Regions from separate parts of the Lysobacter brunescens genome, predicted to be linked through region 1. Evidence: riboswitches for the same ligand, from Rfam matches in the RefSeq annotation. Region 1 holds a riboswitch; each other region holds the start of a gene.
The links. Region 1 has a riboswitch for cobalamin ahead of btuB (TonB-dependent vitamin B12 receptor). Riboswitches for the same ligand answer to the same signal wherever they lie in the genome.
Positions count from the first base shown of each region.

Region 2: it holds a riboswitch for cobalamin, as region 1 does, so the genes downstream of both, btuB (TonB-dependent vitamin B12 receptor) here and btuB (TonB-dependent vitamin B12 receptor) in region 1, are expected to answer to the same signal.
Region 3: it holds a riboswitch for cobalamin, as region 1 does, so the genes downstream of both, ACFQ0E_RS09140 (ribonucleoside-diphosphate reductase subunit alpha) here and btuB (TonB-dependent vitamin B12 receptor) in region 1, are expected to answer to the same signal.

Region 1 covers NZ_JBHTIF010000001.1:381,320-387,063, forward strand. Annotated here, with positions in the region: gene bioD (dethiobiotin synthase) at 1-101, opposite strand, end outside; gene ACFQ0E_RS01640 (GAF domain-containing protein) at 148-639, shown strand; gene ACFQ0E_RS01645 (TfoX/Sxy family protein) at 678-1,067, shown strand; cobalamin riboswitch at 1,116-1,358, shown strand; gene btuB (TonB-dependent vitamin B12 receptor) at 1,481-3,379, shown strand; gene ACFQ0E_RS01655 (hypothetical protein) at 3,568-4,068, shown strand; gene ACFQ0E_RS01660 (S8 family peptidase) at 4,171-5,744, shown strand, end outside.
Region 2 covers NZ_JBHTIF010000005.1:9,895-15,638, reverse strand. Annotated here, with positions in the region: gene argH (argininosuccinate lyase) at 1-247, shown strand, start outside; gene proB (glutamate 5-kinase) at 253-1,416, shown strand; gene ACFQ0E_RS16910 (glutamate-5-semialdehyde dehydrogenase) at 1,409-2,689, shown strand; cobalamin riboswitch at 2,774-3,021, shown strand; gene btuB (TonB-dependent vitamin B12 receptor) at 3,068-5,008, shown strand; gene ACFQ0E_RS16900 (hypothetical protein) at 5,046-5,642, shown strand; gene cobO (cob(I)yrinic acid a,c-diamide adenosyltransferase) at 5,639-5,744, shown strand, end outside.
Region 3 covers NZ_JBHTIF010000001.1:2,070,942-2,076,685, reverse strand. Annotated here, with positions in the region: gene ACFQ0E_RS09150 (acyl-CoA thioesterase) at 1-343, opposite strand, end outside; gene ACFQ0E_RS09145 (ribonucleotide-diphosphate reductase subunit beta) at 333-1,343, opposite strand; gene ACFQ0E_RS09140 (ribonucleoside-diphosphate reductase subunit alpha) at 1,518-3,845, opposite strand; cobalamin riboswitch at 4,186-4,434, opposite strand; gene sucD (succinate--CoA ligase subunit alpha) at 4,553-5,428, opposite strand; gene sucC (ADP-forming succinate--CoA ligase subunit beta) at 5,450-5,744, opposite strand, start outside.

The DNA of each region.
Region 1 (5,744 bases):
AGGCGATGGACCAGGGCGGTCGCGGCGACGGTCTTGCCGACGCTGGTGTCGGTGCCGGTGACGAACAGATTGCGGTACGGAACGATGGCGGGCACGGGCATTCCTCTGGCGACGCGGCGGGTGCGTCGTCGCTGCTACACTCGGCGCATGAGTTTCGCATCGATCCCGCTCACCGGCAGCAAGCCGGAACAGTACGCCCAGCTCCTCGCCCAGGCCGAGGCCCTCCTCGATGGCGAGACCGACCGCATCGCCAACGCGGCGAACCTGTCGGCGCTGGTCTACCACGCCCTGCCCGACCTCAACTGGGTGGGTTTCTATCTCTTCGATGGCACCGAGCTGGTCGTCGGCCCCTTCCAGGGCCTGCCGGCCTGCGTGCGCATCCCGCTGGACAAGGGCGTCTGCGGCGCCGCCGCGCGGACCCGCACCACACAGCGCGTCGCCGACGTGCATGACTTCCCGGGACACATCGCCTGCGATTCGGCCTCGCGCTCGGAGTTGGTCGTGCCGCTGGCCGAGGGCGACACCCTCATCGGCGTGTTCGACCTCGACAGTCCGGTCCCCGATCGTTTCGACGTTGAAGATCAGGCAGGCCTGGAAGCCATCGCGGCGGCCTTCCTGCGTTCGCTGCGACCAGCCTGACGGCACGCGGCCCGGCCCACCTTCCTCGACGACGCCGCATGACCACTCCGCTCAAACTGCGCAACATCGGTCCGAAAAGCGCTGCCTGGCTGCGCCAGGTGGGCCTCCGCACCGAGGACGACCTGCGCGCGACCGGCGCGCTCGAAGCCTTCATGCGCGTCAAGCGTGCCGGCTTCAAGCCCAGCCTCAACCTGCTCTACGCGCTCGAAGGCGCGCTGGTCGGCTGCCACTGGCAGGAAGTCCCGCAGGAACGCCGCGCCGAGCTGCTGGCCGCCGCCGAAGCGGCCATCGCCCTGCTCCCGCCGCCGCGCGGCCGTCCCGCCGCCGCACCGGTGACGACCACGCACCACGCCCGCGAAGAAGCCGCACCGGTGTTCAGCCTGTTCGACGAGCCCGACGGCGGGCACCACGCCGACAGCGGCGACTGAGCCCGACCGCCCTCGCCGCCTGCCGGCGGTAGCCGACCCGATCCGCTACAATGCCGGCCGCTTCGCGGTGATCCGGCCACAGGTTCCTGGGCCGGATTGAAACGGGAAGCCGGTGCGTGCCGTCGTCGACGGCATCATTCCGGCGCTGCCCCCGCAACGGTAAGCACGTGAACCCTTCGCATCATCCGCCACTGCAGCACGCGCTGCGGGAAGGCGCGAAGGCCCCGGCCACGCCCTCGGGCGCCGGCCGGACGCGCAAGCCCGGAGACCGGCCACGAAGCCCTATGGTTGCGATGCGGAGGGCGTCGCGGCGATGTCGCCGTCCGTCCGCGTCGGCCCTTCGCTCGTCCCTGCCTGTCCCATCGCGACTCCTCACCAGTTCGGCGCGCGGGTGCGCGCGATGGAGTCCCTGCATGTCGTTCCGAGTCCTTCCTGCCGGCCTGTCTGCCGGCTTCCCCCGTCTTTCCCGCCTGCTGCCCCTCGGCCTGGCGATCGCCGCCGCGCTGCCCGGCACCGCCCTCGCCGCCAATGCCGATGCCGGCGACGAGCTGGACGAAGTGGTCGTCACCGCCACCCGCACTGCAGTGACCACCGACGCCGCGCTGGCGCCGGTCGAAGTGATCGACCGCGACGAGATCCTGCGCGCGCAGGCGACCTCGCTGGCCGACCTGCTGCGCGGCCGCGCCGGCATCAACCTGTCGAACCAGGGCGGCGACGGCAAGCTCACGACGATGTTCGTGCGCGGCAGCGAGTCCGACCACGTGCTGGTGCTGATCGACGGCGTGCGCGTGGGCTCGGCCACCTCCGGCCTGGTCTCGTTCCAGGACCTGCCGGTCGCGCTGATCGACCGCATCGAGATCGTGCGCGGCCCGCGCTCCAGCCTGTACGGTTCGGAAGCGATCGGCGGCGTGATCCAGATCTTCACCCGTCGCGATCGCGGCGAGGCGACGTTCCGTTTCAACGCCGGCGCCGGCAGCCACGGCCGCCGCGAAGGCGGCATCGGCATCGGCGGCGGCAGCGAACGCGGCTGGTTCGGCCTCGACGCCGGCTTCAAGCAGACCAACGGCATCAACGCATGCCGTGGCGCGGGCTTCCCGATCTTCGCCGGCTGCTTCGTCGACGACCAGCCCGATCGCGACGGCTACCGCCAGCATGCGTTCTCGCTGCGCGGCGGCGTGAACCTCGGCGAATCGGTCACGCTGCAGGGCCATGCTTTGCGCGTGAGCGGCGAGAACGAATACGACGGCAGCTTCGTCGACAATTCCGACATCGTGCAGCAGGTGGTCGGCGCGCAGCTGAAGTGGCAGGCAGGCGAGCGCGTCGCCGTGCAGCTCGCCGCCGGCAGCAACAAGGACGAGTCCGAGAACTTCCTCGGCAGCACGCCGAGCGGCGCATTCGCCACGCGGCGCGACAGCGCCTCGGTGCAGTCCGACATCACCCTGGCCGAACGCCAGGTGCTGACCGTCGGCCTCGACTGGCTGCGCGATCGCGTCGACAGCGACACCGTCTACGACGACACCCGTCGCGGCAACCGCGCGCTGTTCGCGCAGTACCAGGGAGGCTTTGGCGCGCAGGACGTGCAGCTCGCCCTGCGTCGCGACGACAACGACCAGTTCGGCGGCAAGACCACCGGCAGCGTCGCGTGGGGCCTGGGCTTCGCCGAGCACTGGCGCATCACCGCCAGCTACGGCACCGCATTCAAGGCGCCGACCTTCAACGAACTGTACTTCCCGTTCTTCGGCAACCCGGCCCTGCGCCCGGAATCCTCGAAGACCGTCGACCTCGGCCTGGCCTGGCGCGGCGAGCGCAGCCGCATCGCGTTCAATGCCTTCGAAACGCGGGTCGACGACCTGATCGCCTACGACGGTTCGATCTTCTTGCCGAACAACATCGAGAAGACCCGACTGCGCGGCGCCGAGCTGCAACTGGAGACCGTGGTGTTCGGCTGGAGCGTCAACGGCGCCGCCAGCTGGCTGGACCCGGAGAACCGCGTGCGCGGCGCCAACGAAGGCAACGACCTGCCGCGTCGCGCCCGCGAGACCGCGCGCATCGACGTCGATCGCGCCTTCGGCGATTTCAGCCTCGGCCTGACCGGCGTCGCCGAGGGCAAGCGCTACGACAACCTCGCCAACACCCGTCGCATCGACGGTTTCGCCACCCTCGACCTGCGCGCCGAGTACCGTTTCGCGCGGCATTGGACCGTGCAGGCGCGGGTCGCGAACCTGTTCGACGAGCGCTACGAGACCACGTCGTTCTACAACCAGCCCGGTCGCACCTGGTCGCTGATGCTGCGCTTCCAGCCGGCCGACTGATCCGGTCGCCACACCGCTCCGCGACCCACGCTGCTGCGGTCGACACCCAGCCCTCCCGGCCATCGGGAGGGCTTGCCGCAGACGGAGAATGCCCCCATCTATCCGCTTGCGCACGCTCTCCGGCGTGTGATACCAAATGCGCACCCGCGCACAGTTTCGCGTCCCCGCAGCAGTACCGAAGGACGGACATGTCGTCCAGCTCCGAACAGATCAGCCCCGGCCTTTTCGTCGTCCGGCCCGCGACCGCACAGGTCGAGGCTGCGGGATTGGCACGCCTGGAGGGCAAGGCCAGCGTCAGCCCGCTGGGCGGTCGCCTGCCGGGCTGGGTGGTCAAGCTGAACAAGCGGCCGCGCAGCGCCCGCGAGGGCTGGCGCAGCCTGCACAAGCTGCTCGGCAACGATTTCCTGGTCATGCCCGCGCTGGTCGACGAACGCGGCGAGTGCCGCTACCCCACGGGCCTGCTGTCGCTGCGCCTGGAGGACGAGGCCAGCGAGCAGGACCTGCAGGCGCTGGCGCGCGCCTACGGCCTGGAGTTCGTCGCGCGCGCCAAGTTCACCCGGCAGCAGGCGCTGTTCCGTCCCGCCGAAGGCAGCGACGTGTTCCTGCCCGACATCACCGGCAAGATCCAGGGCGACGCGCACGTCGAGGCCGTCTGGTTCGACGCGGAAAGCGCGTTCCACCGCTCGTAAGACGGTCATGCCGCGCGCGATCCGACCGACGGCGCGCCAGTCTCACGCCATGACGCGATTCCCGCGATAATCGAATCCTCCCTTACAGGAAGTGAGGTCGCCATGTCCCCCAAACCGTCCGCCCACGCCCGCCCGGGCGCCGCCGTCGAAGTCCCTGTTGAATCGGCCACACGCACAGACCTCGGCATGCGCATGGGCTCCGGCGAATGGATCGACCTCGAACCGCTGCCGCTGTCGCTGGAATCCGTGGACGGCGAGACCGTCGCGCGGCTTTCGGGCACGCCGGTCGCCGCGATGGCCACCGCGCGCGTCATGCGCGCCGCCCAGGCCTTCTTCGAATTGCCCGATCGCAGCCGCGTCGGCGGCGAAGTGCTCAACGCCCCGCGCACCACCGCGCGACGCGCGAAGGAAACGCCGCTGCAGCGCAAGACCATCACCGCGTGGATGGATCGCGACACGCGGCTGATGCGCATCCTGTACAAGGAAGTGGTGCTGCGCTTCCATCCCGAAGTCGCGCAGAAGACGCGCAATGCGATCCTGCGCGACAGCGGCCTCAAGGTGCGCGCGCGCAATCCGCTGATCCCCGACCAGATGATCCTCACCGATGCCGAGCAGCGGCATCCCGGCGAAGCGCTCGTCAGGCTCGCCGCTCAGCTCTCGATGCTCGACGAAGTGGCGTTCGCCGCACCGAACTTCGTGTCGCAGTTCCGGCGCAGCCTGCCTGCGGCGGCCTCCACGCCACCCGCGAAGCAGTGGCACCTGCGCACGATCGGCGCGGCGAAGGCGTGGAAACTCACGCGCGGCAAGCGCGGCGTGGTGATCGCCGTGCTCGACGACGGCGTCGATGTGGAACACCCCGAACTGCGCGGCAACGTGTTGCGCAATCCCGACCCCGACGAAGCCCGCGATCTGTGCGGACGCGACTTCTTCCTGCCCGACGACGACGCCGACCACTTCAACCCGCGCCCCAAGCGCTTCCGCGCGCCGTTCGACCAGATGGGCGGCAACGATGTGCACGGCACGCCCTGCGCCGGCGTCGCCGTCGGTCGCGGCCCGCGCGCCTACGGCATCGCGCCGAACTGCCGGCTGCTGCCGGTGAAGGTCTTCCATGCAGACGACTTCGCGGCGGAAAGCCAGGTCGCCGACGCGATCCGCTACGCCGCGACCTTCGCCGACGTCATCTCCTGCTCGTGGGGCGGCGCGAAGAGTCCGGACATCGAATTCGCCCTGCAGGATGCGCGCCGCTTCGGCCGCAAGGGCAAGGGCGCGATCATCGTCTGCGCGGCAGGCAACGACGGCACCAACACCGTCGACTACCCCGCCACCGATCCGAACGCGATCGCGGTCGGCGCCTCGACCGACAAGGACGAACTCGCCGGCTATTCCAATCGCGGCGCGCAGATCTGCGTGGTCGCGCCCTCCAACGGCGGCACGCGCGGCATCTTCACCACCGATGTCTCCATCCCCGGTCGCGGTTTCAACCCCGGCAAGACCGGCGATGCGAACGGCCTGTACTGCGACGACTTCGGCGGCACCTCCTCGGCCACACCACTCGTCGCAGGCCTGTGCGGCCTCATGCTCTCGCTCAAGCCGCAGCTCGCGCCGGAGGACGTGCGCAAGCTGCTCACCAGCACCGCGAAGAAGATCGGCCCCGCCTCCGCGTACAAGACCAACGG
Region 2 (5,744 bases), on a different contig from region 1:
GCTGCGCAACCTGGAATGGAAGCCCGAAGCAATGCGCGCCGCGCTCGATCCGTCGATGTACGCCACCGACCTCGCCGTCGACCTCGCACGCGAGGGCCTGCCGTTCCGCGAGGCTTACAAGCAGGCGGCTGATCCGGCACGCTGGGCCGAAGGCGATCCCGACGCCAGCCTGCAGGCGCGTGTCTCGCCCGGCGCCGCCGCCGGGCTGCGCCTCGATGCGCTGCGCGCGCGACTGCGAACGGAGTAACGGTCATGGGCACGCGCGCTACATTCGAGGAACAGACCCTGCCCGCTTGGAAGCGCGCCGTGCTCAAGGTCGGCAGCAGCCTGCTGTCCGCGACCGGCGGTCTGTCGCCGCACCATGCCGTGCATCTCGCCGCCTTCGTGCATGCCTGCCATGCGCGGGGGCGCGAGGTGGTGATCGTGTCGTCCGGCGCGGTCGCCGCCGGGCGCGGCGTCCTGCATGCGAAGCCGCACCCCGGCGCGGCGATGGCCGAACGCCAGGCGCTGGCCGCGCTGGGCCAGGCCAAGCTGATGGGCTTCTGGCAGGGGCTGTTCGCGCGGCCGGTGGCGCAGGTGCTGCTGACCCATGACGACGTGCGCGATCGGCGTCGCTACCTCAACGCCCGCGCCACGCTCGACGAACTGCTGCGCTGCGGCGCGCTGCCGATCGTCAACGAGAACGACACGGTGTCGGTCGACGAATTGAAGCTCGGCGACAACGACACCCTCGGCGCGATCGTCGCGACGCTGATCGATGCCGACGTGCTGTTCCTCGCCACCGACATCGACGGCCTGTACGACCGTGATCCGCGCGGCAATCCGGATGCGAAGCCCATGCCGCTGGTGACCGACCCCGGCGACGACATCCTCGCCATGGCCGGAGGCGCCGGTTCCAGCGTTGGCACCGGCGGCATGCGCACCAAGATCCTCGCCGCGCAGCGCGCCGGCGCGGCAGGCATCGACACCGTGCTGTTCAACGGCACGCGCGCACAGGTCGCGCATGCGCTGGGCGAAGACCGCCTGACCGGCACGCGCCTCGTCGCGGGCCGCAGTCGCATCGCCGCGCGCAAGCACTGGCTGCGCCATGCGCCTGCGCAGCCGGGCGCGATCCTGGTCGATGCCGGTGCCGTCGCCGCACTGCGCGGCAAGGGCGCCTCGCTGCTGCCGATCGGCGTGGTCGGTGCAGAAGGCGAGTTCCGCCGCGGTGATCTGGTCGAAGTGCGCATGCAAGGCGCGCCGCAGCCGATCGCGCGCGGCGTCACCCAGTACTCCTCCGCCGACATCCGCCGCCTCGCGCGCAAGCGATCGCACGAGATCGACGCCGTGCTCGGCTACAACTACGGCGACTCCATCCTCCACCGCGACGATCTGTCGCTGCTGGACATACCTGCACAGGAAGGCTCCGATGTCTGATCTCGCCGACGAATCCTCGTCCGACATCCGCCGTCAGGCGCTGGCCTGCCGCGAGGCCGCGCAGGCGGTGGCCGCGCTGTCGACCGAAGCCAAGAACGACCTCCTGCGTGCGATGGGCGATGCGCTCGACGCCGATGCCGAGGCGATCCTCGTCGCCAACGCCGAAGACCTGCGTGCGGCCGAGGCCAAGGGCACGGCTGGTGCGATGCTCGATCGCCTGAAGCTCGATCGGCAGCGACTCGCGGGCATCGCCAACGCATTGCGCGAGGTCGCGGACCTGCCCGATCCGGTCGGCATGGTCACGCGCCGCGAGACGCGGCCGAACGGCATCGAGATCGCGCGCGTGCGCGTGCCCCTGGGCGTAGTGGCGATGATCTACGAGGCGCGGCCGAACGTGACCGCCGATGCCGCTGCGCTGTGCCTGAAGGCCGGCAACGGCGTGATCCTGCGCGGCGGCTCGGAGGCGGTGCGCTCGAATGTCGCGATTGCCGGTGCCCTGAAGCGCGCCCTCCGCGATCACGGGATTCCCGAAGCCGCGCTGACCCTGGTCGATGACCTGCGCCGCGAAACGATGGTCGAGCTGCTGCGGCTCAACGACATCGTCGATCTCGCGATCCCGCGCGGCGGTGAAGGGCTGATCCGCTTCGTCGCCGAACATGCGCGCGTGCCGGTGATCAAGCACTACAAGGGCGTCTGCCATCTCTACGCCGATGCCGACGCCGACCTCGACCTGGCGCTGGACCTGCTGCTCGACGGCAAGGTGTCGCGCCCTGGCGTCTGCAATGCGCTGGAAACCCTGCTGGTGCATGCCGATGTCGCCGACGCCTTCCTGCCGCGCGCGGCGGCGATGCTGTCGGCGCGCGATGTGCAGCTGCGTGCGGACGCGCGCGCGATGGCGCGGATGCCCGGCGCGGTGCCGGCCAGCGACGAAGACTGGGATGCGGAATTCCTCGATCTCATCCTCGCGGTGCGCGTGGTCGATACGCTCGACGACGCGATCGCGCACATCCGCCGCCATGGCTCGGACCATACAGAAGTCATCGCCACGCGCGACGAGGCTGCCGCCGCTCGTTTCGTGCATGCACTGCGCAGTGCGGTGGTGATGGTCAATGCCTCGTCGCGCTTCTCCGACGGTGGCGAACTCGGTCTCGGCGCGGAGATCGGCATCTCGACCACGCGCCTGCATGCCTACGGCCCGATGGGTGCGGAGTCTCTCACCATCGAACGCTTCGTGGTGCGCGGCAGCGGACAGACGCGCAACCTGCGCAACTGAGATCGCATGCGCATGCCATTCGCGTGCGTATGCCCGATGCGAACGTCGTCGATGCCAGGCTGCGATCGCGCCGCAACATGCTGTTACACTAGATTCGCCTGAGGTGACCGCCGGCCTGTCCGGGGGTTGAAACGGGAATCCGGTGCGCCGCGTCATGCCTGCATGCGCTGCAATTCCGGAGCTGCCCCCGCAACGGTAGGCGAGACAAGGCTTCGCAGACAGCCACTGTGCATGCGCACGGGAAGGCGCGAAGCCGGAAGCGTGGACATCCGGAGTACCGGACGCCGCCTTCGCTCGCAAGCCCGGAGACCGGCCTTGGAGCGACGTGACATGCGGCGGGCGATGTCATGGTGGTCGCGCTGCGTGCGCGATGGCCAGATGTGTCCTGCCTGTGTGTTGGTTTCCACAGGTCCGCGCGGGTCGGCGCGGTCAAGGAGTCATCCAGTGCGTTCGTTCATCCCCCGAAGCCGCCATGTCCTGGCGGTGGTCCTGCTGTCGTCGTTCGTCTTCCCTCCCATGCCTGTCCTCGCGGCTGATGCCGCTCCGGACGATGACGACGCACTCGACCGCATCGTCGTCACCGCCTCGCGCACCGCGCGCACCCAGGACCAGACGCTCGCCGCGATCACCGTGATCGATCGCGCCGAGATCGACCGCCTGCAGCCGCCTTCGCTGCAGGCCCTGCTTGCCGGTCGCGCAGGCATCGCGCTCGCCAACAATGGCGGTGAAGGCAAGGCGACCTCGCTCTTCCTGCGTGGGACCGAATCCGACCATGTGCTGGTGTTGGTCGACGGCATCAGGCTTGGCTCGGCCACCAGCGGCGGTGCGTCGCTGCAGGACATTCCGCCCGAGCAGATCGAACGCATCGAGATCGTGCGCGGTCCGTTCTCCAGCCTCTACGGTTCCGAGGCGCTGGGCGGCGTGATCCAGATCTTCACGCGTCGCCCGCAGGGCAGCGCCATGCCGTCATTCACCCTCGCCGCCGGCAGCGAGCATACGCAGCGCGCGACGCTGGGCTTCGGTGGCCGTGTCGGCGACGCGGCGCAGGGCGGCTGGTACGCCATCAATGCCTCGCATGGTCGCACCGACGGCATCAATGCCTATCGCGGCCCGCGCGGCTTCGACCCCGATCTCGACGGTTATCGCAACGATGCCTTGGTGGTGCAGGGCGGCTGGCGCTTCGGCGAACGCTGGGACGCCGAGGCCCGTGTGTTCCGCGCCGAAGGCCGCAACGAATACGACGGCACCGCGAGCAATCTTTCGGATACCGTGCAGCAGACCGTCGGTGGACGGCTGCGCTACGCATCGACCGATGCGCTGCGCATCGCCCTCAGCCTGGCGCGCAGCGACGACCTCAGCGACAACTATCGCAACGACGCCTATGCGTCGACGTTCGACACCCATCGGCGCATGGCCACGCTGCAGGCCGACGCCACGCTCGGCGCCGCGCTGCTCACGTTCGGCTTCGACTGGCAGGCGGACCATGTCGAAAGCAGCACGCGCTATGCCCGCGACGGCCGCATCAATCGCGGCCTGTTCGCGCAATGGCAGCAGGATTTCGACGCGCAGTCGCTGCAGGCCAGCCTGCGTCGCGACGAGGACAGCCAGTTCGGCGGCGTGACCACCGGCAGCGCGCTGTGGGGCTGGACGATCGGCGACGCACTGCACCTCAGTGCGCGCTACGGCACGGCGTACAAGGCGCCGACCTTCAATGAACTGTACTTCCCCGGCTACGGCAATCCTGCATTGCAGCCCGAGCATGCGCGCAGCCTCGAAGTCGGCCTGCGCGGTGAGCATGCGGCCGGCAACTGGTCGCTCAATGCCTTCGAGACGCGCATCGACGACCTGATCGCCTACGACGCCGACCTGCGCCCGACGCCCGGACCGAACAACATCGATCGCGCGCGCATCCTCGGCGTCGAGGCGGTCGGCGAACTGCGCGTCGCCGACTGGGACCTGCGCGGAAGCGCGACCTGGCTGGACCCGCGCGCGGATGGCGACAACGCCAGCCGGGGCCAGCTTCTGCCGCGCCGCCCGACGCGCAGCGGGCGTCTCGACATCGATCGCCGTTTCGACCGCGTCAGCCTCGGCGCCAGCGTGAGCGGTGCAGGAAAACGCTACGAGAACCTCGCCAATACGCGTCGACTGGATGGCTACGGCCTGGTCGACCTGCGCATCGGTGTCGCCTTCGCGCGCGACTGGTCGGTGCAGCTCACCGCAGGCAACGTGTTCAACAGGCGCTATGAAACCGCCGAGTTCTACCCGCAGCCGGGCCGCCACTGGCTGCTCGCGCTGCGCCATGCCCCCGGCGCCCGCTAAGCGGGTCCGTCCTTTCCATCCTGACACGAGGTCACCGATGAACGTCCTGCCACGTCCCGCACGCCATGCCCTGTTCGCCGTCTTCGCCGCGTTCATGGTCGCCACGCGTTATCACCACTTCGGCGATGTCCTGCATCTGCCGGATGCCTCGATGGCGCTGTTCTTCCTCGGTGGCCTGTTCCTGTCCGCAGGCAATGTCGGCGACCATCTGCGCTTCGCTGCGCTGATGGCGCTCGCGGTCGTCATCGACATGGTCGCGGTCGGCTTCGCCGGGGTCAGCGACTACTGCATCACGCCCTCGTACGCCGCGCTGCTCCCAGCCTATGCCGTGCTGTGGTACGGCGGCAGGATGATCGCCTCGCGCCACGCCGTCGAACCGAAGGCGATGCTGCGCACGGTCGGCGTGGCGCTGCTCGCGGCCACGCTGTCCTTCGCGATCTCCAACGGCGCGTTCTACTGGTTCGGCGGGCGTTACGCGCAGCCGCACTTCGCCGAGTACGCCGCGCGTTTCCTGCAATGGGGGCCGCTGTTCGTGCGCACGACGATGGCCTACGTGGTCGTCGCGCTGTCGCTCCAGGCGCTGGCCGTGTACCTGCTGGGTGCGCGCACTGGCCGCAGGGCCATCGGCGCATGAGTCGCGGTTCGGAACGCCTCGGCCTGACCGAGGATGAGCACTACCGCGAGCGCGCGCAGCGCAAGAAGGCGCTGGTCGACCGCCGGATCGCGCGGGCCACGA
Region 3 (5,744 bases), 1.7 Mb from region 1:
TCATGGTGAATCGCCCCCGGGTGCACAGCCGCCGGGTACCGGCGAACGCGTCCTCGGTGTGCAGCTCGACATCGATCTGCATCGAGCTGCGTCCCACCTCGGTCACGCGGGCGATGAGTTCGAGCAGTTGCCCCTGGCGCACTGGCACATGGAAGTCGACCTGTTCGGAGCGCGCGGTGACCACGGTCCGGCGGGCAAACCTGGTCGCCGCGACGAACGCGGCCTTGTCCATCCACGCCAAGGCCTGGCCGCCGAACAGGGTGCCGAGGTGGTTGGTGTGGTCGGGGAACACGATTTCCCAGAATCGAGCCTCACGGGGTGCTTCCACGGGCTCAGAACGCATCGTCGAACGCTACGGCACCGCTGATGCCGACCTGGTAGGCCGAGACGCGACGCTCGAAGAAGTTGGTCAGTTCCTGCACGTCCTGCAGATCGAGGAAGGGAAACGGATTCTTCGCGCCGAACTCCGGCCCGAGGCCGAGCGCGGCGAGGCGCTGGTCGGCGACATAGCACAGGTACTGGCGCATCTCGCCCGGCGACAGGCCGTTCACCCCGCCCGACAGCACGTCGTCGGCGAACGCGGCTTCCACCTCGATCGCTTCGTGCAGCATCCGGCGCACGTCGCGCTCCATCCCGGCATCGAACAACCCGGGATCCTCCTGGCGCGCGGTGCGGATCACCTCGAAGGCGAAGGCCATGTGCCCCGACTCGTCGCGGAACACCCAGTTGGTGCCGGCAGCGAGGCCCGGCAGGAGGCCGCGCGAGCGCAGGAACCAGACATAGGCGAAGGCGGCGAAGAAGAACAGGCCTTCGATGCAGCAGGCGAAGCAGATCAGGTTGAGCAGGAACTGCCGGCGCTGTTCACGCGTGTCCAGTCGCTCCAGCGACTGCACCGAATCCATCCAGCGGAAACAGAAGTCGGCCTTGGCACGGATCGAGGGAATGTTCTCGATGGCAGCGAAGGCTTCGTTGCGCCGCTGCGGATCCGGGATGTAGGCATCGAGCAGCGTCAGGTAGAACTGTACGTGCAGCGCTTCCTCGTAGAGCTGGCGCGACAGGTACATCCGCGCCTCCGGCGCATTGATGTGTCTGTAGAGATTCAGCACGAGGTTGTTGGCGACGATGCTGTCGCCGGTGGCGAAGAACGCGACGAGACGCTCGATCAGGTGACGATCGGATGGCGACAGTTTGTGCTGCAGATCGTTGAGGTCGATGCCGAAATCGATCTCCTCCACCGTCCAGGTGTTACGAATCGCATCGCGGTACATCTCGTAGAAGGTCGGGTAGCGCATCGGCCGCAGGGTGAGCGCGAAGCCGGGATCGAGCAGGTGTTGCGTGGTCATGGTGTTCTCCCCTCCCCCGCCACGCGGGGAAGGATTGGGATGTGGGCTTTCGTAGAGCGGAGCTTGCTCCGCTCGCTTTTCCTGCAAAACATGGGCGGAGCTTGCTCCGCTCGCTTTTCCGCGAAACATGAGCGGAGCAAGCTCCGCTCTACAGCGCGGCGGGTTCGGGCTCGCCTACTGGCAGGCCTCGCAGGCTTCCGGATTCTCCAGCGAGCAGGCCAGCGCTTCCTGCGGCGTGTACGCCGGCTGCGCTGCCACTGTCGCCTTGGCGATGCGCGTGGCCGGTCGCGAGCGCAGGTAATAGGTCGTCTTCAGCCCGGATTTCCAGGCATACATGTACATCGACGACAGCCGGCCGATGTTCGGGCTTTCCATGAACAGGTTCAGCGACTGCGACTGGTCGAGGTACGGTCCGCGCGCAGCGGCGAGATCGATCAGCGCCTTCTGCGGCAGTTCCCACGCCGTGCGGTACACCTGCTTCAGCAGATCGGGAATGCCGTCGATGCCCTGCACCGAACCTTCGGCGAGCTTGATGGCATCGCGCGTCGCATCCGTCCACAGGCCGAGGCGCTTGAGCTCCCAGACGAGGTAGCGGTTGATCTGCAGGAAATCGCCCGACAGCGTCTCGCGCTTGAACAGGTTGCTCACCTGCGGTTCGATGCACTCGTAGCAGCCGGCGATCGAGGCAATGGTCGCGGTCGGCGCGATCGCGATCAGCAGCGAATTGCGCAGGCCATGTTCGGCGATGCGCGACTTCAGCGCGGCCCATGCAGCGGGTTCCGACGGGGTCACGCCCCACAGATCGAACTGCAGCGCACCGAGCGCGGCACGGGTATCCCGGTAGGCCGGATGCGCGCCGTGGCGCTCGGCCAGGTCGCACGAGGTCTCCAGCGCATGCAGGTAGATGCGTTCGGCGATGCGCGTCGACAGCGACAGCGCCTCGGCCGAATCGAAGGGCAGGCGCATGCGGAAGAACACATCCTGCAGGCCCATCACGCCCAGCCCGACCGGACGCCAACGCAGGTTGGAGCGGCGCGTCGATTCGATCGGATAGAAATTCAGGTCGATCACGCGATCGAGCTGACGCACGGCGACGCGCACGGTCTCGGCGAGCTTGTCGAAGTCGAAGTGCCAGGCACCGCGCTCGTCCTCGACCAGGTGCTGGGCGAGGTTGACCGAGCCAAGGTTGCAGACGGCGGTTTCGTCGGCCGAGGTCACTTCGATGATCTCGGTGCACAGGTTCGACAGATGCACGGTACGGCCCGGGCCGACCTGGTTGCAGGTGCGGTTCGACGCATCCTTGAAGGTCATCCAGCCGTTGCCGGTCTCGCCGAGGACTTTCATCATCCGCGCGTACAGGTCCCGCGCCTTGACCGTGCGTGCGGCGATGCCCTGCTGTTCCGCCTGCACGTAGGCCTGCTCGAAGGCCTCGCCCCAGAGGTCGACGAACTCGGGCACGGTGTTCGGATCGAACAGCGACCAGTCGCCGTCGCTCTCCACGCGGCGCATGAACAGGTCCGGCACCCAGTTGGCGAGGTTGAGGTTGTGCGTGCGACGCATCTCGTCGCCGGTGTTGTCGCGCAATTCGAGGAATTCCTCGATGTCGGCATGCCAGGTTTCGAGATAGATGCAGGCCGCGCCCTTGCGCTTGCCGCCCTGGTTCACCGCCGCGACCGAGGCGTCCAGCGTCTTCAGCCAGGGCACGATGCCGTTGCTGCGGCCGTTCGTGCTGCGGATCAGCGCGCCGCGCGAGCGGATCCGCGAGTACGACTGGCCGATGCCGCCGGAGAACTTCGACAGCTGCGCCACGTCGCCGTAGCGCGCGTAGATGTCGGCCAGTGAATCCTGCGGCGAGTCCAGCAGGAAGCACGAAGACAGCTGCTCGTGGCGGGTGCCCGAGTTGAACAACGTCGGCGAGCTGGGGATGTAGTCCAGCGACGACATCAGCCGGTACAGTTCCAGCGCCTCGCCCGGGGTTTCGGTCAGCGCCACCGCGATGCGCATGAAGAAGTGCTGCGGCGTCTCGATGACCGTGCGCCGCTGCGGATGCTTGAGCAGGTAGCGGTCGTACAGGGTGCGCAGGCCGAAGTACTCGAAGCGGCGGGTCTGCGCGATGTCGATGGCGTCGTTGAACTTGCGCGCATGGGTTTCGACCGACTGGCGCACGCGGTCGTTGATCAGTCCCAGTTCCGCGCCCAGCGCGATCGACTGCGAGAACGAATGCACGCCCTGTCCCGCGACTTCCTTGTCGATGTAGCCCGACAGCAGGCGTGCGGCGAGGCGCGCGTACTGCGGCTCGTCGGCCGTGAACGCGGCGGCGGTGCGGATCGACAGCTCGTCGAGTTCGCGCGTGGTCGCACCGTCGTAGATGCCGGCGATGGTCTTCAGCGCGACGCGCATCGGATCGATGTCGTCCAGGCCCTCGCAGCAGCGCTGCACGGCGCGCACGATCTTGCCGACGTCGACCGGCTCGCGGCGACCGTCGCGCTTGGTGATCGTCATGCTGGTCGCCGCATGCGGCGGGGTAAGGGCGAAGTCGGCCTGCGTGGCGGCGGGCGCGATGCGCCGGGCGACGGGCGGGGCGTCGGCGGCGTGGCGCGTGGTGTCGGTGGTCATGGTCTCTCCGATGGGAAATGGAGAGAAAGCGAAAGCGGGCCGACACGCGCACCGGCCCGGCACGCGACCGGACGACGGGACACCGCGACGGCACCGGCCCTCGCCCCCTCGGGCGAGCCTGCGTCGACGCGGATGTGGAGGATCGACGACGACACGGCGGCCCGACGGGCCGTCCTCGTGCTGCCTCGACCTGCGCTCCCCGCGGAGACGGTTGGCCAGACTTCGCCGGATGGCGAAGGTCGAGGCAGGTCTTCGGGCTCATGGGCACGCGGCCGAGGCCGCTCCTACTGCGCGTCGCTTCCCGGCCGGCCCGTTGCGGGCGAAGCCAGTGCCATTGACGCGGGTCGTTCCCAACTACCGCTGCGGGGCAGCTCCGGATTCGATTGGACAGGCCTCCAGGCCCATCCGGCTCTTGCCGGATTCCCATTTCAGTCGACTCCGGGCGGAGCCGACACCTTCGACGCGCACAACATAATGGGCTCGCCGGCAGGGGTCAACACAAAATGTCGTGGCATCCATGAAACGCGGCCAAAACAAAGGCCGCCCGGAGGCGGCCTTCGTGGTACTGCGCGAACAGCGCGTCTGGCGCGGACTTACTTGGCCAGGCGCTTGGCGATCGCGGCGCCGAGGTCGCCCGGCGAACGCACGGTGGTGACACCGGCCTTCTCCATCGCGGCGAACTTGCCTTCGGCCGTGCCCTGGCCGCCCGAAGCGATCGCACCGGCGTGGCCCATGCGCTTGCCGGCCGGGGCCGAGGCGCCGGCGATGAAGCCGACCACCGGCTTGGTCACGTGCTTGGCGATGAACTCCGCCGCTTCCTCTTCGGCCGAACCGCCGATTTCGCCGACCATGATGATGCCCTCGGTCTGCGGATCGTCCTGGAACAGCTTCAGCGCGTCGATGAAGTTGGTGCCGTTGATCGGGTCGCCGCCGATGCCGATGCAGGTCGACTGGCCGAGGCCGGCGTCGGTGGTCTGCTTCACGGCTTCATAGGTCAGCGTGCCCGAGCGCGACACGATGCCGATCTTGCCCGGCATGTGGATGTGGCCCGGCATGATGCCGATCTTGCACTCGCCCGGGGTGATCACGCCGGGGCAGTTCGGGCCGATCAGCACGACGTCCGGGTAGCCCTTGAGCGTGTTCTTCACGCGGAGCATGTCGAGCACCGGGATGCCTTCGGTGATGCAGACGATGACCTTGATGCCGGCGTCGGCCGCTTCGAGGATCGCGTCGGCCGCGAACGGCGGCGGGACGTAGATGACCGAGGCGTCGGCGCCGGTGGTCTTCACGGCTTCGGCGACGGTGTTGAAGACCGGCAGGCCGATGTGCTGCGTGCCGCCCTTGCCCGGGGTGACGCCGCCCACGACCTGCGTGCCGTAGTCGAGCATCTGCTGCGCGTGGAAGGTGCCCTGCTGGCCGGTGAAGCCCTGGACGATGACCTTGGTGTTCTTGTTGACCAAAACGCTCACGTTATTTCCTCTCGTCCTGGATCAGGCAGCGACGGCCGCGACGGCCTTCTTGGCGCCGTCGTTGATGTCGTCGGCGGGGGTGATGGCCAGGCCGGAATTCTTCAGGAGTTCCTTGCCGGCTTCGACGTTCGTGCCTTCGAGGCGCACGATCACCGGCACCTTCACGTCGACTTCCTTCACCGCGGCGATGATGCCCTCGGCGATCATGTCGCAGCGGACGATGCCGCCGAAGATGTTCACGAAGATCGCCTTGACCTTGTCGCTCGACAGGATGAGCTTGAAGGCCTCGGTCACGCGCTCCTTGGTGGCGCCGCCG